Regions from separate parts of the uncultured Paraglaciecola sp. genome, predicted to be linked through region 2. Evidence: predicted binding sites of a transcription regulator. Region 2 holds the regulator's gene; each other region holds the start of a gene.
What was found. The regulator MetJ, encoded in region 2, represses methionine synthesis genes. The targets are predictions, from matches to a motif close to TAGACGTCTAGACGTCTA.
Positions count from the first base shown of each region.

Region 1: the regulator MetJ is predicted to act here: its motif matches at 6,179-6,196, upstream of thrA (bifunctional aspartate kinase/homoserine dehydrogenase I).
Region 3: the regulator MetJ is predicted to act here: its motif matches at 3,106-3,123, upstream of msrA (peptide-methionine (S)-S-oxide reductase MsrA).
Region 4: the regulator MetJ is predicted to act here: its motif matches at 5,384-5,401, upstream of metA (homoserine O-succinyltransferase).

Region 1 covers NZ_CALSOK010000002.1:284,156-291,987, forward strand. Annotated here, with positions in the region: gene Q0Y52_RS01910 (DUF3545 family protein) at 1-4, shown strand, start outside; gene ung (uracil-DNA glycosylase) at 475-1,134, opposite strand; gene thrC (threonine synthase) at 1,144-2,427, opposite strand; gene thrB (homoserine kinase) at 2,514-3,509, opposite strand; gene thrA (bifunctional aspartate kinase/homoserine dehydrogenase I) at 3,509-5,971, opposite strand; gene Q0Y52_RS01935 (PEP-CTERM sorting domain-containing protein) at 6,943-7,548, shown strand; gene Q0Y52_RS01940 (S8 family serine peptidase) at 7,700-7,832, opposite strand, start outside.
Region 2 covers NZ_CALSOK010000014.1:67,638-75,469, reverse strand. Annotated here, with positions in the region: gene metF (methylenetetrahydrofolate reductase) at 10-894, opposite strand; gene metJ (met regulon transcriptional regulator MetJ) at 1,049-1,366, shown strand; gene Q0Y52_RS13925 (glutathione S-transferase) at 1,436-2,116, opposite strand; gene Q0Y52_RS13920 (HD family hydrolase) at 2,211-2,792, opposite strand; gene Q0Y52_RS13915 (cytochrome c) at 2,848-3,174, opposite strand; partial or broken gene Q0Y52_RS19580 (hypothetical protein) at 3,435-3,530, shown strand; gene Q0Y52_RS13910 (EAL domain-containing protein) at 3,697-6,543, shown strand; gene ribA (GTP cyclohydrolase II) at 6,686-7,303, shown strand; gene Q0Y52_RS13900 (DUF3300 domain-containing protein) at 7,428-7,832, shown strand, end outside.
Region 3 covers NZ_CALSOK010000006.1:211,327-219,158, reverse strand. Annotated here, with positions in the region: gene atpA (F0F1 ATP synthase subunit alpha) at 1-93, shown strand, start outside; gene atpG (F0F1 ATP synthase subunit gamma) at 162-1,022, shown strand; gene atpD (F0F1 ATP synthase subunit beta) at 1,054-2,439, shown strand; gene Q0Y52_RS05715 (F0F1 ATP synthase subunit epsilon) at 2,570-2,983, shown strand; gene msrA (peptide-methionine (S)-S-oxide reductase MsrA) at 3,133-3,723, shown strand; gene Q0Y52_RS05705 (SDR family NAD(P)-dependent oxidoreductase) at 4,046-4,903, opposite strand; gene Q0Y52_RS05700 (NADH:flavin oxidoreductase) at 5,033-6,109, opposite strand; gene Q0Y52_RS05695 (acylase) at 6,211-7,832, opposite strand, start outside.
Region 4 covers NZ_CALSOK010000008.1:73,202-81,033, forward strand. Annotated here, with positions in the region: gene Q0Y52_RS06665 (VF530 family protein) at 1-88, opposite strand, end outside; gene Q0Y52_RS06670 (S-adenosyl-l-methionine hydroxide adenosyltransferase family protein) at 99-1,028, opposite strand; gene Q0Y52_RS06675 (Fe-Mn family superoxide dismutase) at 1,136-1,717, opposite strand; gene Q0Y52_RS06680 (Grx4 family monothiol glutaredoxin) at 2,010-2,351, shown strand; gene Q0Y52_RS06685 (hypothetical protein) at 2,413-3,198, opposite strand; tRNA gene Q0Y52_RS06690 (tRNA-Arg) at 3,289-3,363, opposite strand; gene Q0Y52_RS19415 (transposase) at 4,191-4,286, shown strand; gene metA (homoserine O-succinyltransferase) at 5,467-6,387, shown strand; gene Q0Y52_RS06700 (homocysteine S-methyltransferase family protein) at 6,442-7,500, shown strand; gene metH (methionine synthase) at 7,510-7,832, shown strand, end outside.

The DNA.
Region 1 (7,832 bases), on a different contig from region 2:
ATAAATGCAAAAGCCCTGAATTGTCAGGGCTTTTTTATGTATGAGGACTGAGTCGCGACTTTTCTAACCCACAGGCCCTTCAACTACATATTAATTGGGTATAAAAGTATCAGCTGATGACTCTTTCATCTCTTGACCAACAATATCCAACTGACTATTTTCTTTCAACAAACAATCAGCTGTTAAATTGAGATATATTTCAACATATCCTTTAATTTCGGATTGGCGATTTTGCTGTAGCTGCGAGAACGAATTAACTGACTTAGATTCAATAAGCCAGCACAAGAAACCAAATCAAAAGTCGCTGGCACTGTCTCTTTATAAAGCTGGCAATAGGGTTTGCTTTATGACCCCACCATTAATTATCTGACCTTTTGTGGTGATTAAAAAGCACGGCATTGATAGCATAATCTGGGAATGAATATGCGTGAGCTGATAAAAAATAACGCAATATTAAGTTAACTTTATATTGCGCTATACCTGCCAATTAATTGGTCTTTTACCTTGCTGTTTTAAAAGCTCATTGGTGTGTGAGAAATGTTTACAGCCAAAAAATCCTCGGTATGCTGATAGCGGTGAAGGATGCGGAGCACTCAGTACATGATGTTTTTGTGTATCTATCACTTCACCTTTTTTCTGAGCGTGGCTGCCCCACAGCAAAAACACCAGGCCATGACAATGCTCACTGAGTTGTTGAATAACAGTATCAGTAAATCGTTCCCAACCTATCTTTGCATGAGAATGAGCTTGCCCTTGTTCGACCGTAAGAACGGTATTGAGTAACAGTACGCCCTGTTCTGCCCAGCTTTGTAAAAAACCATGTTGGGGGATAGTGAAGCCAGATATGTCAGAGGCTAATTCTTTATATATATTAACCAATGAAGGAGGTGTTTTAACATGGGATAAGACCGAAAAACATAATCCGTGAGCTTGATGAGGGCCGTGATAAGGATCTTGGCCTAATATCACCACCTTCACTTTATCCAGCTCAGTTAAATTAAAGGCATTAAACACATCTTGACTAGGTGGGTAAATCATTTTTCCAGCAGCCCTGTTACTGTCAACCAATTGCATCATTTGTTGAAAGTAAGGCTGCTGTTTTTCTTGTTTTAAAATATCTGCCCAAGTGGTCATCAGATATATTTAGCCCAGTAAACGGAACAAATGCGCTTTTAGCGCCTGGTAATCACAAGGTAACTCAACTGACAATCCCTCTTTACCTGCACAATCAGCAAGAGGCTTAGGCAAACTGATAGGTTGACCTAAAACATTTTCAACCGTTTCACGAAATTTAGCTGGGTGAGCGGTACCTAAGAAAATACCGGTCTGACCTTCTTCCATTTTTCTGACTAAGGCTTTGTAAGCAATCGCAGCGTGAGGCTCACTTACATACCCTAATGAAGCTAATTGACGCATGGCCACTTGGGTGTATTCTTCGTCTATTGTGGCGCCAGAGATATCAGATTTATCGACCTGACCTTCCTCAATCATAGCTTCAATTCGCGGCCAGTTATTGGGTTGACTCACATCCATTGCATTAGACAAAGTAGCAACGGTGTCTTTAGGTTGCCACTCGCCGGTTTTTAAATAACGAGGCACAGTGTCGTTTAAATTGGTGGCAGCAATAAAATGTTTAACCGGTAAACCCATGACTTTTGCAATGAGACCTGCGGTCAAGTTACCAAAATTACCACTGGGGACTGAAATCACTAAATCTTCACGTTCGGCTGGAGTAAGCTGTGACACTGCTTCGAAGTAATAACAAACTTGTGCGGCTAAGCGGCTTATATTAATAGAGTTTGCAGAATTTAAATGCAAGCCTTCACGAACGTCTGGGTCATCAAAGGCACTTTTTACCAATTGCTGGCAAGCATCAAAATCGTCTTCAATCGCCACGGTATGGATATTGCCACCAAGAGTCGTAAATAACTTCTCCTGTAGCTGACTGATTTTACCTTTTGGATACAAAATCACTACATTGATATTTTCTATGCCATAAAATGCATGAGCTACAGCTGCACCAGTATCTCCCGATGTAGCGGTTAAAATAGTGATCGGCTGACCATCAGAGATTGCAACTAAGCACTGTGCCATAAAGCGACCGCCAAAATCTTTGAAGGCTAATGTAGGGCCATGGAAAAGCTCCAAAGCGTAAACATTATCTGTCACCTTAGCCAAAGGAGCGCCAAACAGAAAAGCTCGCTCAACAATACCTGCCACCATTTCGCGTGGTAATTCATCACCAATTAAGGTGGCTAAAATTTCTACACTGCGCTCAACAAAAGGCATAGCCAGGATTGATTCAATATCATCAAACTTGGGTAATTGCTTAGGAAAAAATAACCCTTGGTCTTTACCTAAACCTTTTTTTACTGCTTCTGCAAACGTGACTTGCTCAGAGGCGTCTTTTAAATTTACGAGTTCCACTTTACTACCTTTTTAATACTTAAATGTTGCGCTGGTAACAGAAAATGATGACCATATGTTACTAGCTCCGATGAAAGCTATCGCTTTCAAGAGTGGCTTATGGATGCGCCACTCATGTCTAACTGACAAATATGACTAAAACCTGTGTCATTTTGAATATAATTATCAGCTAGCCATTGATTAATGATTTGGGCATCTTCTATATTATCACATACTGCAAATACTGTTGGTCCAGAGCCTGAAATACCAAAGGCCAGCGCGCCGTGTTGTATTGCAAATACTCGTGACTCATCAAACCTTGGTAACAGTGATTTACGATAAGGTTCGGCAATCACATCTATCATCATGGCCGCGGCTAGTTTTTCATCCTTTCGGTACAAGGCGTCAGTAAATACCGCTAACTGACGACCAAACTGGATAGTATCTGCCATAGCAATCTGTTTTGGTAAAATATTCCGTGCTGCAGCTGTCGAGACACTAATACCAGAGTAACAAGATACCCAATACCAGTTTTCAAACATGGGCAATTGCAATGCGACTTGCTCTTTATGTTCCGCCATTAACGTTAAACCACCAAGGAAGCATGGCGCAACATTATCATAATGTACACTACCGCTTATTTGCCCTTCTAGTTCACCCATCACCAACAATAATTCATTTTCTGTGAAAGGCGCCTTACCAAAATACTCAGTAAAAAACTGATTCAGGCCATGTAGTGCAGCCACAATCGAGCTGGCGCTTGAGCCTAATCCACTGCCAATAGGTAGGTGTTTGTACAGGGTCAATTTAAGTGCGGGGATAGCGCTTTTAGCATAACCTTGTTGCTCTAACACCGCCATAAAGTGCCGATAACAACGGGTCACGATATTGCTGTTTGGATCAGGTGGCAACTTGTCAGCAAAACGTCCCTTGACGTCCAAACTAAACTGCTCTGCCACTTCGATATCGACTTCGTCACCTAACAAACTGCCGTCTATTGGTTTTAATGCCGCGCCAAGTAGGTCAAACCCCAAGCTGACGTTACCGATAGAGGCAGGGGCATAAGCTCTTAAGGTAGATTGCTTCATTTGAACTTTTGACATTATATAGATTGTTTCCAGGGCATAGTGCGCATGATATCTGCGAAGACGCCTGCTGCAGTCACCGCAGCACCGGCTCCGTAACCACGAATAACATAAGGAATAGGTTGGTAATAATGACTATGAATGGCCAAGGCATTTTCGCCCTCTTTTACCATATACAGTGGATGAGACTCATTTACAGCTTCGATACTGACAACACATTTACCATGCTCAATTGAGCCTACATAACGCAATACTTTGCCTTCATCCTTCGCGGCAGCTACTTTTTGTGCGAAGTAACTGTCTAATTCAGGCAAACGCGTCATGAAATCTTCGATACTGCCGCTGGCATCAAAAGAAGATGGTAATACTGGCTCTATAGTGATGTCTGATAGTTCAAGGGTTAGACCTGATTCACGGGCCATAATCAACAGTTTTCTGGCGACATCCATACCACTCAAATCATCACGTGGATCAGGCTCCGTAAAACCATTCTGTTTAGCAATTTCGGTTGCCTCAGACAGACTCAAACCTTCATCTAACTTACCAAACACAAAAGATAATGAACCAGACAATATCCCCTCAAAACGCACTAATTCATCGCCAGCATAAAACAAATTTTGTAGATTATCGATAACCGGTAAACCCGCACCGACTGTGGTTTCGTATAAAAATTGACGATTGGTTTTTTGAGCGGTATCTCTTAAAAGCTGATAAAACTCGGTGCTGGCTGTATTGGCCTTTTTGTTTGGTGTGACAACATGAAAGCCATCTAACATCATCTGAGGGTATTGTTCAGCAATGTAAGCGCTACTCGTACAGTCGATAACGACAGGGTTAACCAGGCTATTGTCGTGTACAAAACCTTTCAAATTATCGATAGAGAATTGTTTATCACTTTTATCCAAGTCTTCTTGCCAAGAGGCACTCAAATCGATGCCGTTAGATTGCAGCAATAATTTTTGACTATTGGCAATCCCGTACACTTTTAAGCTAATATTTTTTTTAAGTAAAGCGGCTTGTTGCCGAGCAATTTGAGCTAACAGCTCTTTTCCAACACTGCCGCAGCCCACTAAAAAAGCATCGATAGCATGTAGGTTAGAGAAAAAGTTCTGATGCACGACTTTCACTGCTTTTTTAGCTTTACTGGCTTCGATAACAGTGGAGATAGAGCGTTCAGAAGAGCCCTGAGCAATAGCCACGTTATTGACTCTGGCTTGTGCCAAGGAGCTAAAGAATTTAGCGGCCAACCCTTTAGAATGACGCATCCCGTCTCCTACCAAAGTAACAATGGCTAATTCATGACGGACTTCAATCGGGTCAAGCAAATGATTACTGAGCTCTAAAGCAAATGAGTCTTCTAATAAATCCTGAGCGCGGCTGGCATCTTTACTGTGAATACAGAAACTAATGCTGTATTCAGACGAAGATTGCGTAATCAAGCTAATCGAGATATTCGCGTTAGACATAATTTCGAACACCCGGCTTGCCATACCCACCATGCCTTTCATGCCAGGGCCTGCCACGTTGAACATAGTCATATCATCTAAGTGTGATATTCCTTTTACGCTAGTCCATTTAGTGCTCGCTTGGTTACTGATCAAGGTACCTGGCGCTGCTGGGTTGAGTGTATTGCGGATTAAACAGGGGATATGATGTTGAGCGATGGGGCCGATTGTTTTAGGGTGTAACACTTTCGCACCAAAATAAGACAATTCCATCGCTTCTTGATACGTCAGCTTATCAAGCAATACCGCACCATCGACTTGGTTTGGATCAGCATTGTAAACACCGTCTACGTCTGTCCAAATCTCACAACACTGTGCATCAATACACGCAGCCAAAATAGCGGCTGAATAATCTGAACCATTTCGACCTAGAGTGACCTTTTCACCCGCTTGGTTGACAGCAACAAACCCAGGCATAATTAATATTTTGTCACCTGAGATATCCACATCACTGAAGCGAGCCTGGCTAGCAGATACATCGGCTATGCTGTCTAGGTAGTCACCTTCAGCAACAATATAGTTAACCGGATCAATAATGCAATTGGCATGACCTAAACTGGTCAATATTTCACTGAATATATTCACACTCACGTATTCGCCAACGCTTAACACCCTAGCGACCACTTCCTCAGGGGCGCACCGCAACAACGCAAAACCTTCTAAATGCTGATTGAGGTCGTTTAAGGTATGTTGAATGAATTCAGCTAATGTAGCTTGAGAAAAATGGGGAAGGCTAATTTTCAGGTCATCCAAAATACCAAACAAAAGCATATTTAATTTGGCAAACAATTCGCCGTAATCTTTGCCCGATGCCGCTTCATCACACAATAACGATAAGGCATTGGTGACGCCCTTTGGAGCAGACAATACAACAGCCGCACCGACATCATTGTGACATGCGAGGCTAATGTCTTTGACTCTTAAGTAACGTTCTGCATCAGCGAGTGACGACCCACCAAACTTCAATACCTTCATTTTTAATTCCTTAACTGTTTCAACACACTGTCTTTATCAATCACGTGTTTATCAATCACGTGTTTTAAGCATCTTAATAACAAAAAAGCCCGCGGTAGTGGCGGGCTTTTTATGTGTAATGCGTATGCACTAGCCAGCGAACACCTTTTCAAAGGTAATGATAATGATGCCGGTTGTGAGTGATATTATAAATTTCATTGATTTAATTTGCCGTATAGACGTCTATAAGTCAACTAGCACAAAGGGTTGTTTTGTTATTTGTTATTCCAGCACCGTGCAGCGCGCCATTATTTAGACTTTAATCGCGTCAAGCATATCGTAATTTTTACATCACGAACAACAATCACGAGACGTGTGTAATAAGTGATAGCCATAGCGGTTTAGCATCCCTTACTATTGCCTATCTAAAATACGGACCCCAGACTATTGATGCATAATCAATATCCTTGACTGTTGTAATTTGTGGTCACAAAAATATTCAGTCACTTTAACAAAAAAGTCCACAATAGAATTCTTGCCCAAATACTACGAACGCTCTCAGTCTACCTCTTTACATTCAATATGCCCGAGAATAGGAGTTGCACCGTATTTTCGGGTCTAACGTATGACTAAAGTACGTGTGGTAAAAATACGTGTGGTAAAAAACTTTACATTATAGAGTTGTGTATTTCTTACTTTATGCAGGTGAAATATAATAAAAAATAGCTATTTATCTCTTAACTCACTATTTTCACTTCGGTAAAACGTCAGGTATTTTTACATGTTTGCTCATATAGCAACATTCGGTTTTTATAACTGGTTGATAATTAGTATTATAAAATTTTCGGTATAGAAAATGCATCTATCTTTACTAGCTTAATTTTATTAAAGGCGAAGTAATAAGCTTAGTGGTGCCTTTGTAACTCGGCGTGTAAATAAACAACACTATTCGGCTTATTTATTTACCCTAAAATTACGATAAGGAATATTCTATGCAACTTAAAAAATCTATCGCTGCTTCACTTTTATTCGGGTTGATGTTCAGCTCACAAGCCTCGGCAATTTTCATTAATGATGGCGGGGCTGGCGTTTTAAATGGTAATAATGTTGGAGTATTAGACACGCTTCTCGCCACAACGACGGACTTGCAATCAATAAACCCTGCATGCCCAAATGGCTCTAATGAAGTAGCTGAACTTTGCTGGGCCACTTCTGTGACGGGTATGACCTACACATTGAGCGGAAAGACAGATCCGGTTCAAGCGTATACTACTGATGAAACGGATGTAATCGCGTTTCAGTTGTTATTTGGACCTGGCACTTACATTGTCAAGAACTCTACTGACTGGGGGCTGTTTACAAATCTGGCAGAAACTACTTGGGGAGTGATCGATACCGATCTCCTCGGTGGATTTAATTTGAGTGATACCCAGTTAACAATCAGTCATGTCACTCAGTTTGATGGTGGTGGTGGCGGTGGTGGCGGTCCTCAAGATATACCTGAGCCTGCCTCGCTACTTTTACTCGGCATGGGTTTATTGGGTTTGGGGGGGCTGCGCCGTCATAAAGCCCACTCAACTAGCTTGCCTTTAAGCTAGTTAATAGCCCAGCAATAAAAAGGCACCACTGCATATGATGCATAGTGGTGCCTTTATCTTTTAATCTCAGGAACTAGCTTACCAACCTTGAGCCATAGCATGGCATGGCATAGCATGGCATGGCATAGCCTTGTCTTGAATTAACTTACATCTATTTACGCCCTCTTTTTTTTGTAGTGGTAATATTAACCTGCACACTGCTCTGTGTTTGATTACCTGCCGCATCAAATGCTTTGCTTAAAATAGTATGCAAACCAGCACGCGCCTTACGGCTATTCCAACCG
Region 2 (7,832 bases):
AACTTCTGGTTAGTCTGCTCTAACACCCAGCATATGGCAAATAGCGTAACTCAGTTCACTACGATTAAGAGTATAAAAATGGAATTTCCTCACCCCTTCTTTAGCTAAGACTTTGACCATATCCATAGCAATGTTAGCGCCCATTAAATTTCGAGTTGTCTGATCGTCGGTTTCTAAACCACTGTACATTTTATGCAACCACTGAGGCACATGTACATTGGTAAAACCGGCAAAACGTTGCAATGTTTGATAATTGGTCACAGGTAATATTCCTGGCACAATGTCTAAATCAATTCCTGCAGCCGCAGCACGATCACGAAAACGTAAAAAGACTTCGGCATCAAAAAAAAACTGACTTATCGCTTCGGTGGCACCAGCATCCGCCTTCCGCTTTAAATTGAGTAAATCAAACTGGCTATTGGGTGCTTCTGGGTGTTTCTCTGGATAAGCTGCAACTGCAATTTCAAAGTCTGCTACATCTTTTAGCAATGTGACTAAATCAGAAGCATAAGACTGGGGCTTTTCAACACCGTCTGGTAAATCACCTCGCAATGCGACAATTTTTCTGATCCCGCTTTGCCAATAATCTTTAGCAATTTCAATGAGTTCTTCACGGGTTGCATCAACACAGGTTAAATGTGGCACAGCCTTAATGCCGGTCTCAGCCTGAATACGTTTCACCACATCATGGGTCCTGTCTCGTTCACCACTATTCGCCCCATAGGTCACAGACATATAAGACGGCTTTAAGGGCGCTAAACGCTCTACAGATTTCCACAACGTTTTTTCCATTAACTCGGTTTTAGGTGGAAAGAATTCAAACGATACATCAATCCCTTTCACCTCTGATAATGATTGATTTAATGCATCTATCCCTTGAGCGTAAGACGCCATGGGTAACTCCAAAAATATTTAGCCGTATAGACGTCCAAAATAAACTTTGAACGTAAAGCCGTCAAGATGTTTAGCAGTCTACCATTGACCTTTTCCCCGTAATGTTTAGAATTTCAATGCATAAGAAAGATAAAAGAACGAAAAAATGGCTAATTTGACAAAATGGAACGGTGAATATATTCATCCTTACGCAGAACACGGCAAAAAAAGCGAGATGGTAAAAAAAGTCACAGTCTCTATACCGCTTAAAGTATTGAAAGTACTCACCGACGAGCGAACTCGCCGTCAGGTGAATAATCTGCGTCACGCAACCAATTCTGAATTATTGTGTGAAGCATTCTTACATGCTTTTACCGGACAACCATTACCTGATGATGAAGATTTAGAAAAAGACAATACTCAACTCATTCCCAAAGAAGTAAGGAAACTTATGATGGAGATGAACTTATCTAAAAAAACAGAAGAAAACTAATTGGCAGAGGGTAAAGCCTAAGCCAAATATGTTCATTTAAAACCTTAAAGTTTATGACTCTAAAATAATCTATACATAATCATATTTCCCACCTTTTTCTAAGGCCGCCTGATAAGCAGGTCTCGCATGGACTTTTTCAACAAACTTGGTAATGTTTGGGAAGGTTTTGGTATTACCTCGTGCCACTGCAGCTTCAAGTGGAAAACTCATTTGTATATCAGCACCTGTTAACTCTTCACCTGCAAACCAAGCGTTATGTGCTAAATGGCTTTCAATATAATCCATGTTTTGAGCTATAATCGGCCCGTAATAAGCTGCCATTAATTTATCCACAATCTTATTTGCAATTATTTTAATAAAAAACGGCTTAGCATTAGTTCTTACCCTATCCAGCACTAACTTAGCCACTAGAGGTGGCATCAGTGTGCCTTCAGCAAAGTGCAGCCAGTATATGTATTGCCTATGTACCTCAGTACCACGTTGTGGAACAGTGAGGTGACCCTCAGCTCCGTTTTTGTTGTAGGCCCCGATTAAATATTCAATTATGGCACCTGATTCAGCCACAGTAATATTCCCATCGGTAATGATTGGGGATTTGCCCAAAGGGTGAATTAATGTCAGCGTGATAGGGGCTAGATTGGTTACACTATCCCTCTGATAGGGTTTAACTTCGTATTCCAGATTAAGCTCTTGCAGCAACCACAAAATACGTTGTGAACGGGAGTTATTTAAATGGTGAACTACAATCATCTAGCCTTCCTTAATAAAAAAGTTGTTTGTATTTTATACACGTAGACCTTGGCTAAGACCACCTTATTTATTAATGTATACAATTCAACTTTTTCTAACGCCTCAAACCCACCCGTTCACCTGCTTCTATAATTTGCTGCTTTATCCATTGCCACAATTGTGGATTAGCCTTTTCAATAGCAGAGTTTTTAAGCAATATTTGGCTAACAGAAATATCGTGATCAATCCAGCTTTGGCAGCCGTTATAAAGGTTCTGTATCACAGGCATTAACCTGTCTATTGCTTTCGCAAATTGCGCTTCTGGTGTTTTAGCTTGTTCAAATTCCATCCAGAGTTTGAGATAGTTTTTTGCTTGTTCATTAGGCAAAATAGCAAAAATTCTTTGCGCTGATACCAATTCATTTTCATAGTCATCGTGGTTAGCGTCATAAGCGAACTTATCACCCGTATCTATTTCTACAATGTCATGTAACAACAACATTGTGACGACTATTAGTGGGTCTGGATTTTGCTCTGCGTAGGGCAGAAGTGTTAAGGACAATAAAGCAATTTGCCAGCTATGCTCAGCACTATTTTCATAACGTAATAAACCAACAGGTTTAATCTTACGTTCAACATTTTTTAATTTTTCAATTTCGACGATAAACTGGGTGATAGCTTGAAAATTCTCAGTCATTTATTACTCTCTGAACGAGTGGCAGTGATCGTATTAAGGTAAGTTAATAGCTCGTTTACTTCCCAGCTGGATCTAAACTCGAAAAATATATAGATAGATTGGCAATATCGGTATCACTTAATCCAGTGGTCATAGGTGCCATTATCATATTTTTGCGCTCTCCATCACGAAATGCTTTCATCTGTAAAACCAAATACTGCTCTTTCTGTCCAGCTAGATTAGGATACATTGGTATCATAGAAATACCATTACTACCATGGCACGCCCCACAAGCAACAGATTTAGCTTTGCCTGCCGCAATATCTGCTGCGAGTATGGGTGACGACATAAGTCCAGCGGTAGCAAAAACAATGCATAATAAATTGCTATGATTTTTTTTCATGTTTAATCCTCAGTATTTCACCCAAATGTATGAGTAGATATTAGCGTTATTAAATAAGCGTTTTATATGAAGTTAGAATATTCGTTTGTTGAGGAATTTACTGCACTGAGTAGTGAAGTCAAGCCAATTAAATTGAAAAACTCACGCTTAGAAGTTTTTAATCACTGCCTTGCAACTGCTTTAAACTTCCAGAGTGAGTAGCAACACGAAAGCCATTTATTCAACCTAATATTTACTGAACAGGTGTATTGAATTACAGGTCTGTGGCGCAAAAATATGGAGGGCACCAAATTGAACAATGGAACCCTGAATTGGGAGGTGGACGCGGACTCTTTCTGGCAGAAGATATAGATGAACAACAAAAATTCTCTGTACTTCCCTTGTGATTTGGGAAAAGAGTGAGAAATATTTTTAGTAGTTAGGGATATCGCCCTTGCATAAGCTTAGATATTTTTCAAAAGTAGTGGCAATAACATACAATATACGCCAACGTATATAATTCGTAATTTTTGTAGGAAAAAAATGAAATCACTCTACTCAATTGGTTTTGTGTTATGTTTTTTATGTGCATTCTGGCACCCAAAAAACATTGCATCAGAGCAGGTGATAATATCAAAGCATGACACTCATATTAATTTACTTGGTAAAATTGATTGGTTGATAGAAGCAAAGAGCTTACAACTATCTGACATTCAAAACTTACAAGATTGGCAGTCCAGCTTTATGCCTAATCAAATTAACCAAGAGCAGAGCCTATGGGGCAAGTTCAAAATTGTATTTGATAATCCTGCCGAAGAGCAGTATTTTTTGACTATTGGTAATCCCCAATTGGATTATGTTGACGTTTTTTTATTGGATGAAAAAGATCGTATTTTAGGCTCTTACCTAATGGGTAGTAATCAGGATTATTCAAAACGGGCTTTCAAATACAGAACATTTATTACCCCGATAAGTGCAGAACAACAAACGGTAACAGTTTTTATAAGAATTAACGACGACGGCCCATTAGTGTTTCCCGTCAACCTAGACAGACAATCATCATTGGTCGAAAGAGAACAATTTCTTTTAGCAATCATTGGTTTTATTAGTGGTGGGCTTACTTTGCTAGCCTGTTATTTTTTAATTACCTACATCTTTATGCGCAGCCCCGTGCGTTTTTGGTTTGCGCTTTCTAGTGCCGCATTTTTATTATTATTTTTAAACACCAAGGGGGTATTAGGTCAAATAACGGGGATTACTGCCTACATATCGAATCTTAGCTGTGCATTGCTTGGACTATTATTATTAACGTCAGCAAAAGTCACTTTTGCAATATTAGAGAGAGTCCCTACTGTCTGGCGATATGCTCTATATAGCTTTGGATTTATAACACTGGGAATGGCATTTTCCTCTGATAGCGCACTGCAAATCACATTTTCGACGCTGATGGCGGCTATATCTGGAACGCTTATCGGGTTACTAGGATTTTTCTATCATAAACCTGATAAAAAAACGGTTAACTTGGTTGGTTTGTTGGGACTGGCTTTTATTACCATAAGCGGCTTTGGACAAGTGTCGTTATTTTTATCTGGCATGCCATTAACGCAACAGATATCCCTGATCTTCACCGTGCTAATAATGTTAGGCATCATGATAATTGCATTAGCGATTGAAGCACATGACCGCGTTCTAACATACCGTCACAACATGCAACAACAACTAGCAATTAAAGATCTGCAACACTTTTATGACTTATTTAGGAATTCTGCAGAGGGGCTATATACTTCCAACCTCGACGGTCAACTAATAAGTGTAAATCCTGCCATGTGCAGCCTGTTTGGCTATCTTGACGAGACAGAGATGTTGAGGGAAATATATAATGCGGCTCAATTTTATTCCAACCCCCAAGACCGTGCAGTTATGCTTGGAGAGATACATAAAAGCGGTAAGGTCATTAGCAAAGAGATAAAAGGTGTACGAAAAGATGGCAGCGAATTTTGGTTTTCAATCTCATGTCAAATCAAGCGAGAAGATGATAAAGAGTACCTGTTTGGTTCTATATCAGATGTAACCGAACGCAAGCTATCAAATATTAGTCTGGAATATTTGGCCACACACGATTCGCTTACGGGGGTCTACAATAGAAGTGAATTTGAACGTCGACTTCAAAGCGGTTTACATAAAGCTCAAAATCACAAAAATGATTTAACCCTACTTTACATGGACTTAGACCAATTTAAGGTGGTTAACGACACCTGCGGGCATAAAGCAGGCGACTTGCTAATCAAGCAGATAACACAAAAGCTTGATGCAGTAGTGATGGAAAAAGGAATTTTGGCAAGACTCGGTGGTGCTGAGTTTGGCGTATTACTTGAGGGGGATAATGCGCAAATGGCCTATCTGCTGGCCAACAAACTTCTCAATGCTGTTCAGGAGTTTCGTTTCATTTGGGAAAATCGGATCTTCACATTAAGTATTAGCATTGGCCAAGTACCTTGGCAGCCTAATATCAATTCGCCGGAGCAATTATTAAGTATGGCCGATTCAGCCTGTTATTTAGCCAAAGAGCGTGGTCGTAATCAAGTGCATACTTACGCGGCACAAGATAAACATATGCAGCGCTATGAGTGTGAGATATCTTGGGTATCACATATAAATTATGCCTTTGAAAACGACAGCTTTGAATTGTATTACCAACATTATCAAGCACTGAGTAAACGTGTAGAAGGTCATCACTATGAAATATTACTCAGAATGCGCGATCAGGAAGGCAATATTGTCCGTCCAGTTACTTTTTTACCTGCTGCCGAACGTTATAACCTCACTGGGAACATAGACCGTTGGGTAGTAGAAAATTATTTTTGCTGGTTGGCGAACAATCCCCAACATAACGCTGAACTGATGCGAGTAAGCATTAATCTAAGTGGGCACTCATTAGCAGATAAAGAGCTCAAACTATTTGTTTTGAGTGCCTTTGAAAAGTATAAAATTCCTTATACAAAAGTATGCTTCGAAATTACCGAAGGCATGGCCATTTTAAAGATGGATGAAACCTTAGAATTTATTAACACCTTTCACAAATTGGGCTGCTTGTTTGCCTTGGATAATTTTGGTAATGGATTCTCATCCTATAACTATTTGAAAAACTTGCCTGTTGATCAGATCAAGATAGACGGAAGTTTTGTAAAGGGCATTTTGGTTGACCCCATAGACATGGCTATGGTTAATTCAATTAAAGACGTCGCGAAAGCCATGGGAATAGAAACAGTCGCCGAATTTGTTGAATCAACTGAAATAATGGTTGAACTGGGTAAAATGGGTGTTGATTTTGCCCAAGGATATGGTGTTGCTAAACCTCATGCACTGGCTGATTTTACTCAACATAGATAATCTCAAGCTATTGCAAAAGACTGAATGATGCCCATATAGAGATCCAAAAAGTAAATATATGTTCATGAACTTGAATATCCCATTACACAATAAATGTATATTTAACCCATAATTTCCTTTAATTAAGTACGTTTTACAAAATATGAAGTCCAAAATAGATCAGTATCAATATGTTAGTTCGGCCAAATTACCCACTCACTGGGGTAAGTTTCATATTCATGGTTTTATTGATAATGAACTAGCGCAAGAGCATATTGCCCTCTCATACGGCCAATGGGACGCAGAAGATATCGTGCCTATTCGTATTCATTCCGAGTGTTTGACCGGCGATGCACTGTTCAGTACTCGCTGTGATTGTGGTGCACAACTACAAAAGGCATTGGAAAATATTGTTCAGCAAGGCAAAGGAGTATTGTTGTATCTGCGTCAGGAAGGGAGGGGCATAGGTTTACTCAACAAAATTCGGGCTTATCAATTACAAGATGAAGGCATGGATACTGTCGAAGCAAATGAACACTTGGGTTTTGATGCCGATATCAGGGATTATGGTATCTGCAAGTTGATGTTACATAAATTAAAAATAAATAATGTCAACCTCATGACTAACAATCCCAAGAAAGTATTAGCTCTTTCCAATATGGGAATTAACGTGGCACAACGCACCCCCATTGATCATGGCATAACCGATGATAATCGAAACTACATTCGTACTAAAACAGAGAAGTTAGGTCATCAGTTCGATAAGGCCCTGCTTAAATAACATTCCCGTCAGCGAGCATTCAGCCATGGTTAAGGCTAGCTAACGTATAACCTAACCTACAGTTATAAATGTTGCCTATACTTTTGGGTAGCACTGGATTTTTCCATTTAAGAAGGAAAGGGTTATGCGTAATCAAACCAAGTACATATACATCTATATATGTGTTTTATGCCTATTGATAGGTAGCGTTGTGCAACTTGCTCAAGCGCAGGATGAATTAAGCTCAGAAACCTCTAAACCTGTTGTGCTTGACCAAGCACAACTCGATCAAATATTAGCGCCAATCGCCCTTTATCCTGACACGTTACTCTCACATATTTTGGTGGCATCAACCTACCCCTTAGAAGTCATTCAAGCCGCTCGTTGGCGAGCAACAAATGCAGACTTAGATGAACAACAAGCTCTCAATGCAGTGGGAAATAAAAATTGGGAGCCCAGCATCCAAGCACTGGTTCCGTTTAATGAACTATTACAGAAACTCAGTGCAGACTTGAACTGGTTACAATCACTAGGTAGTGCGTTTTTAGTA
Region 3 (7,832 bases), on a different contig from region 2:
AACACTATTAACACTACAGGTAATTTCGACAAAGAAATTGAAGCCACCCTTAATGAAGCTTTAGAGAAATTTAAAGCGACACAAACGTGGTAGTCAATTAGACCGCTGTTTTTTTAAAGAGAGATAGCGGTCATTATGTTGAATAATCGGAGATAGAGTTTATGGCTAGCGGTAAAGAGATAAAAGGTAAGATCGGCAGTATTAAAAATACGCAGAAGATCACCAGTGCTATGGAAATGGTTGCAGCGTCTAAAATGAAAAAGGCGCAAGATCGTATGGCCAAAAGCCGTCCATATGCTGAGAGTATTCGAAGCGTAATCGGTCACCTAGCAAACGCTAACCTTGAATATCGCCATCCATATTTGGAAGACCGCGAAATAAAACGCGTTGGTTATATCGTGATTTCTACTGACCGTGGATTATGTGGGGGCTTAAACTCCAACGAATTCAAAATGGTCGTGAAAGATGCGAAAAAATGGCAAGAGCAAGATGTTCAAGTCGATTTTGCTGCACTAGGTGCTAAGTCTGTTGCATTCTTCAACCGTTTTGGTGGCAGTGTTTTAGCTGCTGAATCGGGTTTAGGTGATGCGCCAACTGTCAATGAAATCATTGGCTTGGTCCGTATCATGTTGGATGCATTTAATGACGGTAAAATAGACCGTTTATATTTGGTATTTAATAAGTTTGTAAATACCATGGCGCAAGAGCCGCAGATCGATCAATTGTTGCCTTTGCCTAAATCTGACGAAAAAGAATTACAACACCGTTGGGACTACATATACGAACCTGATCCTAAACCTATCTTAGATATGTTACTGGTCCGTTTTATTGAGTCTCAAGTATATCAAGGCGTAGTCGAAAACGGCGCGTCTGAGCAAGCAGCTCGTATGGTGGCCATGAAAGCGGCTACCGATAACGCGGGTGACATCATAGATGACTTGCAGTTGATATATAACAAAGCACGTCAAGCAGCAATCACACAAGAAATTAGTGAGATTGTAAGCGGCGCTGCAGCGGTCTAGGCAATGGTTTTAGAATTTAAGAGGAATTAACATGAGTCATGGTAAGGTCGTCCAAATAATTGGCGCCGTAGTGGATATTGAATTTCCACAAGATTCGGTTCCAAAAATATATGACGCATTGCGAGTTACCGAAGGTGATTTGCAAGGTTTGACCCTGGAAGTACAACAGCAATTAGGTGGTGGCGTAGTCCGTACCATCGCAATGGGCTCTACAGACGGTTTACGTCGTGGCCTGTCTGTTGAAAACAGCGGTGCTGCAATTCAGGTCCCAGTTGGTACAGCTACATTAGGCCGTATCATGGATGTTTTGGGTAACCCAATTGACGAAGCAGGTCCTATCGGTGAAGAAGAGCGTATGTCTATTCACCGCGAAGCGCCTACTTATGAAGAACAGTCAAGTTCAGTTGAACTACTAGAAACAGGCATCAAAGTTATTGACTTGGTTTGTCCTTTCGCTAAAGGTGGTAAAGTTGGATTGTTCGGTGGTGCCGGTGTTGGTAAAACTGTTAACATGATGGAACTCATTCGTAACATCGCTATCGAGCACAGCGGCTACTCAGTATTTGCTGGTGTAGGTGAGCGTACTCGTGAAGGTAACGATTTTTATCACGAAATGAGCGAATCAAACGTACTAGACAAAGTATCGCTAGTATACGGCCAAATGAATGAGCCTCCTGGAAACCGTTTACGTGTTGCCTTGACAGGTTTGACCATGGCGGAAAAATTCCGTGATGAAGGTCGTGACGTATTGTTCTTCGTAGATAACATCTACCGTTATACTCTAGCTGGTACAGAAGTATCTGCTCTACTAGGTCGTATGCCATCAGCCGTAGGTTATCAGCCTACCCTAGCTGAAGAGATGGGTGTGCTGCAAGAACGTATCGCATCAACTAAGACAGGTTCAATTACCTCAATCCAAGCGGTATACGTACCTGCGGATGATTTGACCGATCCCTCACCTGCAACCACCTTTGCTCACTTAGATGCAACAGTTGTATTGTCACGTGATATCGCGTCTTTGGGTATTTACCCAGCGGTTGACCCGCTTGATTCTACTTCACGTCAACTTGACCCTCTGGTTATTGGTCAAGAACATTACGACACTGCACGTGGTGTGCAATCAGTATTGCAACGTTACAAAGAATTGAAAGATATCATCGCTATCTTAGGTATGGATGAACTCTCTGAAGAAGATAAGCTTTCTGTATCACGAGCTCGTAAAATTCAGCGTTTCTTGTCACAACCTTTCTTCGTAGCCGAAGTATTTACTGGTTCACCTGGTAAATATGTTTCATTGAAAGACACTATCAGTGGTTTTAGTGGCATCTTGAACGGTGAGTTTGATCACCTTCCAGAGCAAGCTTTCTACATGGTTGGTTCTATCGAAGAAGCAAGCGAAAAAGCTAAAAACATGTAATTTTGGCTCATTTAGCGCGGATTCGTTGTCGGAAGTGCTCAGGTATACTTATACATTGTGCACTTCCTCCTAGACTCCAAGTTAAACGAACCCAAAGAGATGTTTTAAGGATCCTATTTAGGAGATTTTTATGGCAATGACCGTACATCTAGACGTAGTAAGCGCTGAAACCAGTATTTTTTCTGGTTTGGTCGAAGCTATTCAGATTACAGGTAGTGAAGGTGAGCTAGGTATCCATCCTGGTCATGCACCTTTATTAACTACTCTATTACCTGGAATGGTACGTCTGGTTAAGCAATTTGGTGACGAAGAAAATATCTACATCAACGGTGGCGTGCTAGAGATACAGCCGGGCTCAGTGACTGTATTGGCTGATACCGCTATTCGTGCAGAGGACCTAGACGAACAAGCGGCACTTGATGCACAAAAACGTGCAGAAGAGCATATCGCCAACCCGACCGCTGATTTTGAATATGCAGAGGCCGCTGTCGAGTTAGCCGAGGCTATTGCACAGTTGAGGTTGATCCGAAAACTGCGTAAGTAATCTGATTTGTAATACTTAAAAATCCCAGCTTGGTTAAATATCACGCTGGGTTTTTTGTTTTTATACATAGTTGAAATTTTATAGCAAAATATTGGTCTTTATATGAACTTTTATATTATTTAAACATGTCTAGTCGTTAAGGAAATGTCATGAAACTACAAATATTACTAGCGTTAATCGCTGTTTTTGCCCTATATGCTCCCACAGCAACCGCAGACAAAGCTATTTTTGCTGGAGGATGTTTTTGGTGTATGGAGTCAGACTTTGAAAAACTTGAAGGGGTGTCTGAGGTTATCTCTGGCTTTACTGGAGGTACGTTAGAAAATCCAACTTATGGTGGTAATCACACTGGTCATTATGAAGCGGTTGAAATCACTTACGATCCCAAAAAAGTGACGTACCAAGGTTTACTTGAACATTTTTGGGTAAACATCGACCCCTTTGATGACACAGGACAATTCTGTGATAAAGGGTTTAGTTATTTGAGCGCTATTTTTGTGGCCGATGAAAAAGAACGTAAACTGGCCGAATTATCAAGACAAAACGTTATCACGCAATTTCCTAATCAAAAAGTAGTGACCCCTATCCTACCCACAACCACTTTTTATCCCATAAAAGGGAATGAAAGTTATCACCAAGATTATTACAAAAATAATGCAGTTAGATATAAGTTGTACCGGTGGAATTGTGGCCGTGACCAGCGCCTAAAAGAGATTTGGGCTGATAAAACAACATACTGATTAAGTGGTTTTATTTTGACGTTAGGGGGCTTTAGAATAAGAGTCAATCTGATAAGCTGTAAAGTACCAAATTCAGTCATTTAGTATCTGCACTTTCACTGGCTAAGGGTGCAACATGAACTGATGGAGTAGCACCTCAAGCAGGATTACACCTTCGTGCCGGTGAAAGAGACTTATTTCATAAAAAAAAGCTGAAAAATAAGCATCAGCCGCGCTACATCAGGTTTGTAAAACCACATGCCACTACCGCGGATATTGGACGGTAGAATAAGGGATGAGGTTAACAAAAAACGAGCTCTGCTTAATGAAAATTGTTCTTAGGTTACTTTTCTATTTTCTTTAGGCCTATCTTGTTAGCAATAATGTTATCTAAAATGCGTTTAGGTAAATTTTGTGGAATGTGCCAATCTGTTAACATATTTGGAGCGATAGCATAACGCACCTTAGGTTTAGCTGTGGTAATAGTGTGATGCACCAATTCTCCAACTTTATCAACAGACACGCCTTTTGGACCCATAGCGCTCATAAAATCATTCATCTTTTTATATGATTGTTTATAGTCTGTATTATCATATTGACTGTTATCTACTAGTTTAGCCTTGTTCCATATAGGCGTAGCCACTGCGCCAGGTCCGATAATGATAACATCCACACCGTATAGTAGTAACTCTTGTCTTAATGAACCTGAGATTGCTTCTAATGCATGTTTTGAAGCTGAATAGGGACCGAAAAAAGGGGCCGCTCGTACACCAGCCATAGAAGTAATATTAATAATTCGACCTGGATTTTCTACCGGTGGGTTCACCGCACCTAACAATGGCAAAAACGCCTGAATCGCAATCATCGGCCCAATAGTGTTAATTTCCAATTGATAGCGAAATTCATTAATAGGAATATGCATCAGTGGCCCAGTAACGGCAACACCAGCATTATTAACTAGACCCGATAACGTTGTGTCACCCACTATGCTTTTGACCTTAACGACAGCCTCTTTAACCGCCGTAACATCTGTTGCATCAAAAATTAGAGGTGTCACCTTATCAGCAAACTCCTCAATCAAACTATCAGCATCAGCTTGCTTACGCACAGAGCCAAAAACATGAAACCCTTTTTGAATAAGCACTTTAACACTCCCTCGGCCAATGCCAGAGGATGCACCTGTAACAACAACATATTTCATAACGTAAATTCCTTAAAGTAGCAGTCCAAATCAAACAACCCTTGAAGCCGATTGATACCTGCATGGAGATTGAAGCAAGCGATTCTTAATCCAGCAAATTCATTTGCATGTAATGATTTGTATATTCTGTCACTCGACGACAAAACCCTTCCAGGTTCTCATGTAATCAACAAAGACTTCGCCTAGCCCTTCGTTGCGTAAATGCTCTGGCGAAACCGGATTAGTCACTGGCTGAAAATCATGATCAGCTTGCATCTGCAGTGGGTAGTCGTGGTGCAAAATAGCGGCGCGACCAAGCAGTATAAAATCGATATTGGCTTCCATAGCCTGACGTATTTCTTCTGGTGTCCGCAATTTTCCCGCTATGCCTAGGGCAACATTACCGCGATCAAGGTCGGTGAAATAAGACAGCAGTGTACGTCCCTTAAACTCTTCTTGTTGGGGCTCTTTGAAAACGTCCCAGAGGGACAAATCAAGAAAGTCGATTTTGCCATCACTGAGAATAGTCTGAGTAAAGGCAAGCATATCGCCGAGCTCTACATCAAAACGTTCAGGTGATAGGCGCAGCCCTAAAATAAAATCTTTGCTGCAGCGGGCACGGACGCCGTCGATAATGTCGCGAATAAGCCGCCCACGATTTTCCAAGCTACCACCGTACTGATCCTGGCGCTGATTAATCTTCCCGCTTAAAAATTGCGCCAGTATATAACCGTGGGCACCGTGTATTTCGACGCCCTCAAAACCAGCTTTTTCAGCGCGCACTGCGGCAGAAACAAAGTCTTCTCCTAGTTGTTCGACTTCTTCAGTGGTCATGGCGCGGGCGCCAGTCTCTTCGTTGTCCGATGGGCACAGCGGTGGCTCGCCAATCAATTCGGCGGGCGAACGCATCCCGGCATGATGAAGTTGCACCATGGAGACACTGCCATGCTGTTTAATGCCATCTGCAAGGCGGGTTAGGCCCTCGAGATGATGGTCGGAAAAAACTCCCAGCTGTCCGGGAAAACCTTGCCCCACAGCCTGAACGTGTGCGGCACAGGTCATGGTCAGAGCAAAGCCACCCTGAGCGCGTTTTGTTAGCCAGTGATATTCATCCTCAGACAGAGTGCCGTCCACATGACTTTGGGAGTTGGTGAGGGGCGCCAGAATAAAGCGATTTTTAAGCGTTGTGCCAGAGCTCAGTGTGAGTGGCTGGAAAAGGTTGGTCATAGAGTTCTTCTTATCGCGAATGCTGTTGTAAATGCTGTTTATTATGGTTTAAGTTAACCGCTCAGTACTGACTCGAACGAGTTTGTTATTTATACCTCTATTTATTCGCCAGGTCGATAGCGCCGAGAAATATTATCCTTGCGTAATTCAGAATCAAATAACGGGTCATGCAAAATTTCTCCTACATAGTCTTCGGCCTGATCTGCGTAATGGGGTGACTCTGTATCCAGTGTTGCCGCGCCAAATTGATGAACGCCACGAATTTTTTGCAACCCTTGAGCGTCCCAGGAGACAAAATAATAGAGACCGTCGCCAGCTATATTGGTTTGATAACCATCTTCCTCCATACCAAGAGCATAAATAGCCCGCAAGGTATCTGGCCCACCGCCTACTGGCAGGTTGATGTCGCCGCGCACATGGCGGTTAACATCACCCCAGAGTGGATCTATACGACCTGTGGCTGCGAGCACTCTGTCGGCACAGAGATAAAAGACGTCGGCAACATCTGGTGTCGGCTCGCCCTTTTGTTCGGCTAACCATTCGGCACCGATCACACAGGTTGACAGGGCGGCACCACGGTTTTCAACGTCAGTGGAGAGATCCCAGTCACGAATAACAGTTTGGGCTTCGAGATAGAATTCATTGCCAGTCTCAGTCAGCGAAAGATCGATTGCCCCCTTAAGAAATTTCACTGCGCGGGAGTTCGGACTGTACTTTTTGTCGTGCTTAATCTGCGAGAACTCTTGCTCAGAGATTGGGCTGAGTTCGGTAAACATCTCTAGGCCGCGCACTGCGCGATTTGTCATGCGCGTAGGAAAGCCATCTTCCCTGCGATAGTCCGATGATTTGGGGTTACTTCCTTGTTCGGTAATAAAGAATGGACTCTGATTGGCGCTGTGAATCCAACCTGACTCGGGGTTGATTACCTGAGGAAGTTTGTCGAAGGGCATGTAGTCCTGCCAGATCAGGCTGCTGTCGTCACCGGGCAAATACTGTGTCCAGTCGTAACCACCAACCCGCACTGGCGTTAGGGAATTGTGCACAAACATAATATTGCTATCGCTGTCTGCGTAGACAAAGTTAAAGCTGGCGAAGCTGTGAATACGTAGGGCATCGCGCCACTGCTCGAGGTTTTGCGCCTTGTTCATGGCCAGCCACTGCTCTACTTGACGCATCTTACCCATGCCAGCATAGCGAATGGCGTAGGTGCCGTGATCGGTTTGCAGCACCGGACCATGTGCAGAACGTAGACCCAACTCATTGGCCGTCCAAGGCAAGAAACCAAATAACTTAACCTCAATCTCCAATACGGTAGCCTCAAGGTCTTGCCATTCGCCATCCATCCGATAGCGCAATGGATCTTCAGGATCAATATCCAGCACATAGACATCCACGAGATCTGGTTTGTTAACCGTCGCGCCCCAGGCAATATTTTCGTTAAAACCAACCCCTATTGTAGCACTGCCTGGAAATAGACCGCCCATAGCATTTAAACCTTCGCCACTTTGAATATGCGCCTCATACCAAGCTACAGGGCCGGTTGCTGGCTGATGGGAATTTATGGCTAAACGTGTCGCGCCATCAGTACTATTTGCCGGGGAGATGGCCGAGGCATTAGAGCCTATGGGTAAATTGTCGTATGTGACCCCATTGTCGGTGCTGATGGGTTGTCGGCGAGCACTGCTCATAACTTCTTTTAAGACGCCATCAAAACCATAAAAAA
Region 4 (7,832 bases), on a different contig from region 2:
TTTTTTCAAAGCCCAGTTGCTTTTCAAGCGTTTCAAGAATGTATTGCAACGTCAGGCCATGCAGTGGATTGTTTTGTTGATCAGTCATTAGGAATTCTTTATTTAGTGACAATTTCAATTCGCCATTCACCACCCGCTTGGATATTGAATTTCGCTGCAAAGTTGGCCTGATTGAGTGCTAACGCTAAGTTTTCTAAACTATTCACGTAAAGTAGAGGCTGCTCCTCTTTTACACCCGCAAAGGAACGTTCAAAACTGATAGTTTCAGATAATACAATTTTACCCTCTTGCGCCAAGGTGACTAAAAACTCTTGTGTATAAAGGCTCGCATAGTCTTTGGACTTAGTGAGTGACAGCAACAATGTCATAGGAATATTGGTCCATACATTGCCATATGCGGGATCTAATATAGGAATACCACCAATTAGCTTATTGTCGTCGATACGAGCTGTTTCAAATGGAATACTTAAAACTTCTGCCGCTAATATAGGCCCAACTTCCTCAAAATTGATTGCGCGGGCTGCTAAACGTGCCCCAGTATACGCATATACGTCACGGCCATGAAAGGTGTGGGATGCCTCACTGCCTTTTAATCGATTGGTTTTTTCGTCTATTTCTCGCACCTCAGCAATACCTAATCGTTTAGCCACTAGTGTTAAAGTTCCGTTATCTGGTGTGACAAAATAATGATTTGTCTTGGTTTTTAACACCACTGATTTTCGTTGACTGCCTACGCCCGGATCGACAACAGAAACAAATACCGTGTTAGCAGGCCAAAAATCAGCTACTGCATCCAAACGATATGCACCTTCCCATATATTGTAGGCAGGAATATCATGAGTAAGATCTTCTACTTTAAGGTTTTTATCGACTCCCAATGCCACGCCATGCATGGCTGATACAGCCTGATCACTCAAACCAAAATCTGACTGGAATACCACGATGCCATTACCTTTTGCATGAGCGAAATGTGATATTTGGATGAAAAAAGTCATAACAATGACGAAAGTAATATTAGTAACTGACATAAAATTCCTGTTTTTGTATTTGCTTATAATCACTATTGTCTGCTGAAAAATAGCAAAAAAAAGCCCTGTTCAACAGGGCTAATATTTATTTTTTGGATAGTTAGCTATTAAGCAAAGTTTGCCGCTGCAAAATCCCAATTTGCTAATGCCCAGAAACCTTCAAGGTACTTAGGACGAACATTACGATAATCTATGTAGTAAGCGTGTTCCCACAAATCAACCGTGAGTAATGGAGTAAGGCTAGGATCAGTTAATGGTGTGGCTGCATTGCTAGTGTTGACTATGTCTAAGCTACCGTTAGCTGTTTTCACTAACCAAGTCCAGCTAGAGCCAAAGTTGTTAACTGCTTTATCATTTAACGCTGCTTTGAAGTCTGCGAATGATCCCCACTTAGCATTAATTGCATCGGCTAAAGCATCTGTAGGCTCGCCGCCACCATTTGGGCTTAAGCTATTCCAGTAAAATGTGTGATTCCAGATCTGTGCCGCATTATTGAATACGCCGCCTTCAGAATCTTTAACAATATCTTCTAGGCTTTTACTGGCCATTTTAGTGCCTTCGACCAAACCATTTAACTTAGTGACATAAGTTGCGTGGTGTTTGCCGTAATGGTATTCCAAGGTTTCAGCAGATATGTGTGGTTCTAGCGCGTTCTTTTCGTAAGGAAGGGCTGGTAATTCAAAAGCCATGTTATTTCTCCATAAAGTGTGATGTGTAATTTAATGCTAACCGGTAAATGCCAGTACTTTCTATTGCAATGTAAAAGCACTGCTTTGTTATTATCTAAAACTTATTTGCTGTGTACAAAGATATTGCGACATGAGAATATTTTTCAAGTGTAAGATTGACTTATTTCGAATAACTATTGTTCTATAAGTTACTAAATCGATCCAACAAAAGATCAGTAGAGTATTAATCATTACTTGAAAGCGTTAAACTTGTCGCCAGATCATCTGCAACAAAATTAAAATGAGAGCCGTTATGGACACTATTGAAAAAATTAAGCAACAAATCGAAGAGAATCCTATTCTTTTATATATGAAGGGCTCGCCTAAATTACCTAATTGTGGTTTTTCTGCTCAAGCCACCCAAGCTTTAATGTCTTGTGGTGAACAGTTTGCTTATGTGGATATTTTACAAAACCCTGATATCCGGGCCGAGCTACCTAAATACGCAGATTGGCCCACTTTCCCACAGCTTTGGGTTGATGGTGAATTAGTCGGAGGTTGTGACATTATTATGGAAATGACTCAACAGGGCGAGTTACAGACCTTAATTAAAGAGTCTGCGGCCAAAAGAGTGGATAAAAGTCCTGTTGAATAACATCTAATTATAAACAAAAAGATAGAGCTATTCATTGCTCTGTTTTTTTATCTGCATTTTATTAAAGAGGCGTAATACCCGGTGCTGGTATTACTTTAACTTCACTAGCCTTTTTTTCTGCTGCCAATATTTTTCTGCGTAGTTCATCGATTTGATTGGTTAAGTTATTATTCGATAATGCCGTCGATATTAGTTTTTCACGCAAACTCGCAAGTTGCTGTTCAAAATCAACATCCATACTCTTAATTTGGCCAAATCTATCATTTAATTGTTTTAGCAAGCTCGCCTGGCTTTGCAATTGTTCTTTGATTAGCCCAATGGTCGTATTGTTATTAGCAGTTTCAGTGCTGTTATTAGCAGTATCAGTGCTCAGGCTTTTTGTGCTTTTATCAGTTGATGCTTTTAGTGACATGATAGTTTTATTTAAAGCACCAATTTCAGTCTGGTTTCGACGCCAAGCGGATGCCCAAAGTTTGTCCACCTCGCCCCATAAATTATCAGCCTTCGCACTTAGTTCAGATACTTTAATTTGAATTGCTGCAGCTGATTGGCCCATATCTTCATCGGTAGCAGACAGACGGCTTTCTAACCCTGTAATACGACTTTTAGCTTGTTGTAACACTTTAAATTGTTCAAACGACCAATAACCAGCTGCACTAATAATAACGGCAAGTAAAAACAGAATACCAAGCCAAGATGGGGAGTTTGAAACAGAAGGAGACTCATCAGGCAGGCTACCTTTTTTTGAGCTTTTCTTGGTTGATTGTGACCTAGTACGATGAAAAGACTCCAAGTCATCTTTTTCAAGCCTAATTTTGGGCATGTCATCTAAAGGATCGGTTGGCATGTCATTCTTTATTAAAGTGAATATGTGCTTGATTATACATAACTATCAGAGCAATAAGATAGAAGTTGAGAGTATTTTATTTGAACTCAATGGTATCCCCACCTGGAATCGAACCAAGATCTAAGCCTTAGGAGGGCCTTGTTTTATCCATTAAACTACGGGGACTTCGAGTTCAGTGCTTATTTAATTATAAAGTATTATGTACTAGCCGAGACGGGATTTAAACCTTCTAGTGTTTTTATCTTCGCGCTACAAAATCGTTTGGTTGAATATTAGCCAAAGGGGCACAGCTTACTTAAACACAGAATGCTGTTTCAGCAAATAGTTATCTCATCACCAATTCCTCTGGATATGATTTAAGGTAATACTGAGGAAATTTTGGGCATCGAGGAACTAATCAACTCAAAATCATGTCAAGTTATATCATTTTTTAGATTATTATGCTGACGAATATTAATATTCAGGCCTCCAAATGTGCTCTTTATTACTGCCCAAATTCAGGTAAACAACTCACTGATTCATCAATAAATAACCTAACACTCTCAATTTTCATTAAATATGGTTAACCTTATTTAACCATTGGATTATTGGTGTTCGGGAAACTAGAGGAACTGGAGGCCAGTCGTCAATGTGTTGGTAAATGCCGATATATATGAATACGTAATTTAACGAGCAAAGTGACAACTAGTTTGACAAATACCGAAGTGACTAAAATATTTTACTTTAAAAAACACTTTTAACAGAAAGTTAATAATTTGTTATTAGCTGATAAATCGAAAAATACGGAATTTTTAACCAGCGGAGTGAAAATATCGGTAGCTTGTCCAGGTATTTATTAGTGTAAATTGGTTTTTTTCAATTTATGTTATTTAACATATGGAACTTCATAAAATTACACATCACGTATATTGATTAATGTATTCATTTGTTTGGATACCCCAATATAGTCAAAAAATACTTGTTGAGCTTTATTGTGAAGCGATGAGGCTATTATTCACAAGATTGCATATGATTACGATATTTATATTCAGGAGTTAGAAATCCCAGAAGATCACATTCACATGATTATCAAAAACTCACCAAAGTAGCTCCTAGTCATGTAATGCAAGTTATAAAAAGTTTCTCAGTGAGAGAATTTTTTAAGTTATATTCAAAGATCAAAAACGAAACATTTGCGATGTTTACTTGAATTTATAGCCGTTTATTTTGCAAGCGAATCAAAGAAAATTAAACGTTAATAAGGTTACGGCCCACGCTTATCGTGTCAGTACCAAGTGCTAGGTATATAATATGCATCGTTGCGGCTATTACACCTGGATAAAGAAGCCGTTATCAAAGACAGCACAGGACAACGTGTGCTTACTTGAAACTATCAAGACAAGTTATGTGTAAAGTTGTGCAGTGTATTGGAGACTACGGATAACCCACAAACTACGCCGCCAAACTGAATCTTTCAGTGAAAATCGTGTGACTAAACTTAAAGTTAATGTCTGATTGATCTTCAACTAACTCTGAAGACACTTTTTACTTGGTACCGAAGTAAGGTAAAAAGTGTTATGAATAAAAATACCCCGATGAATTTAAAAAAGAAGCCGTTCGCCTAGTGGTTAAAAAAGGCTATTCCGCACCTGTCGTTTTTAAACGTTTAGGTATCTTTTATTAGACAATTAGGCGGTTTAAACGATAATTGAACTTATCCAAGTATTTTTGTTGGTGTTTACCTAATACACAGTGAACAATCTCTGACAAAATATTTTAACATTGTCTATAGCGTAGTGAATCCAAGCGATTCATTCATTAAATTTTGACAAACTCATCCACACTTAAGTTGCATGAACTATTGAACGCTTCCATAGCCATAAATTCGGATTTTTTCTGACCGATTATCAGCGAATTCAATCTACCACTTGCATCCCAACCTCTTTTGTCCTTCTGCCTTTCAGCAATCAGGGTGTCATCCAGCTAAATGATGCCGTCTAATTTTCTCAAATAGGCTCAACAATTTTTTCTTTACTAAAATGTTGTGGCCAAGTTAAAAATATTAGCTTGTTACATGTTAATTTATTATTCCGGTAAATTGGTACTAATTCATTTTTTAGGCACCTTAGTCAAATTGCTCAGATGCCTTTTTGAGATGTTTTTGCTTGCTCTAAGACTAATTTTTACAATTTTATTTTTTTTCATTTAGACGTCTAGACGTAAAGATGTTGACTTTTTTAGCGTGTTAAGCCAAGTTTGTTAGTATCTTTTTTAAGCCTCAGATCCTTTATGCCGATTAGAATCCCAAGTAGCTTACCTGCACAAAATGTGCTCGACAAAGAAAAAATCTTTGTCATGGATACCCATCGTGCTGCGACGCAAGATATTAGGCCAATGGAAGTGGGTATCTTGAATTTGATGCCAAATAAAATGAAAACAGAAGAGCAGTTTTTACGCTTACTCTCGAATACACCTTTGCAAATTAATATTGATTTAATTCGCATTGATAAACAAGCACCCAAAAATACACCAGCGGCGCACATGGATAATTTTTATGTGGAATTTGATGATGTGGCTAATAAAAAGTATGACGGTTTAATTGTCACTGGAGCGCCGCTTGCGCATCTTGATTATGAGGATGTCAAATATTGGGAAAAAATAACAGTCATCATGGACTGGGCCCGTCGTAATGTGCAGTCTACTTTATTTTCATGTTGGTCGGCACATGCAGCCATTTATCATTTTTTTGGTAAAAATAGGGCGCTTCGTGATCACAAATTAAACGGCGTTTATCAACATTTTGTACAAAATGAGCACGATGAATTATTGAGGGGGTTTGACCCGGTTTTTAATGCGCCACAATCACGTTACGGTGAAATAAGTATGGCAGATTACGCTAGTATAACTGGATTAAATGTATTGGCTAAGTCAGATGAAGGGGGGGCTTATATAGTCGCTTCTGAAGATAAACGTTTGGTATTTGTTACTGGGCATCCCGAGTACGACTGTGAAAGTTTAAAACAAGAATACCAAAGAGATTTATTGACTAATGCACAATCGCAGATCCCAGTAAACTATTTCGTGAATAATGATCCAAATAGAGAGCCTATGGTTAGTTGGCGAGCACATGGCAGCTTATTGTTTACTAATTGGTTGAATTATTATGTTTATCAAAATACCCCCTATGACTTGGCTCAGCTTTCTGAGTAAAAACAGTTAATTTAGTTAGTGTCAGAACGAAGAGGAATAACATTGAGTCAGCGAATGGCCCCAGAGCAACGAGAAGAACAACTGATTAAAGCTGCTAACAAACGTATTTTGTTACTTGATGGTGCCATGGGCACCATGATCCAAGAATATAAATTCGAAGAAGAGGATTACCGTGGTGAACGTTTTGTTGACTGGCATTCTGATGTTAAAGGTAATAACGATTTATTAGTATTGACTCAGCCTAAGATTATCTATGACATTCACTGCGCATACCTTGAGGCGGGTGCTGATATTATTGAAACTAATACGTTTAATGCCACCACTATCTCCATGGCTGATTATAATATGCAGGCGTTGGCAAAAGAGATAAATATCGAGGCGACAAAATTAGCTAGAGAGGCAGCAGATAAATTTACCACCCAAACACCTGGTAAACCTAGATTTGTTGCAGGTGTCTTAGGACCCACTAGTCGCACCGCTTCTATTTCTCCTGATGTGAACGACCCTGCTAAACGTAATGTGACTTTTGATGAGTTGGTTGAAGCTTATGTTGAGGCTTCTCATGGCCTGATTGAAGGCGGTGCGGATTTGATAATGGTGGAAACAATTTTTGATACATTAAATGCCAAGGCTGCAGTGTTTGCCATACAAACAGTATTTGAACAACTGGGTATTCAGTTACCAGTTATGATTTCAGGGACTATTACCGATGCCTCTGGTCGAACATTGTCTGGTCAAACGGCTGAAGCTTTTTATTATTCGATGAATCATATAGAGCCGTTTTCTTTTGGCTTAAATTGCGCTTTGGGCCCTGACCTACTTCGCCAATATGTGGATGAAATATCCCAAGTATCCGAATGTTTTGTTTCCGCCCATCCTAATGCAGGTTTACCAAATGAGTTTGGTGAATATGATATGGAAAGTGACGAAATGGCTTCGCACATTCAAGAGTGGGCAGAATCAGGATTATTGAATATTGTGGGGGGATGTTGTGGCAGCACACCCGAACACATTCGGGCCCTGGCAGATGCTGTAAAAGATTACGCACCTCGTAAAATAGTGAAGCGAGAGGTGAAGATGCGCCTGTCTGGTTTAGAACCTTTTGTCCATTAGGCGGTAGTGATGAGTAAAATTGAAATAGATATTGAGCAACCCATTCTTGTCAAAGCAAAAGCCTCAGCAAATTTTATCAATGTAGGTGAACGAACCAACGTAACCGGCTCTGCTATGTTTAAGCGTTTGATCCTTGAAGATAATTATGAAAAAGCTTTAGATGTTGCACGCCAGCAAGTTGAAAACGGTGCGCAAATAATAGATATCAATATGGATGAAGCTATGTTGGACTCTGAAGCCGCCATGACGCGGTTTTTGAACCTGATTGCTTCTGAACCAGATATTTCTCGCGTGCCTATCATGATTGATTCATCCAAATGGACGGTTATCGA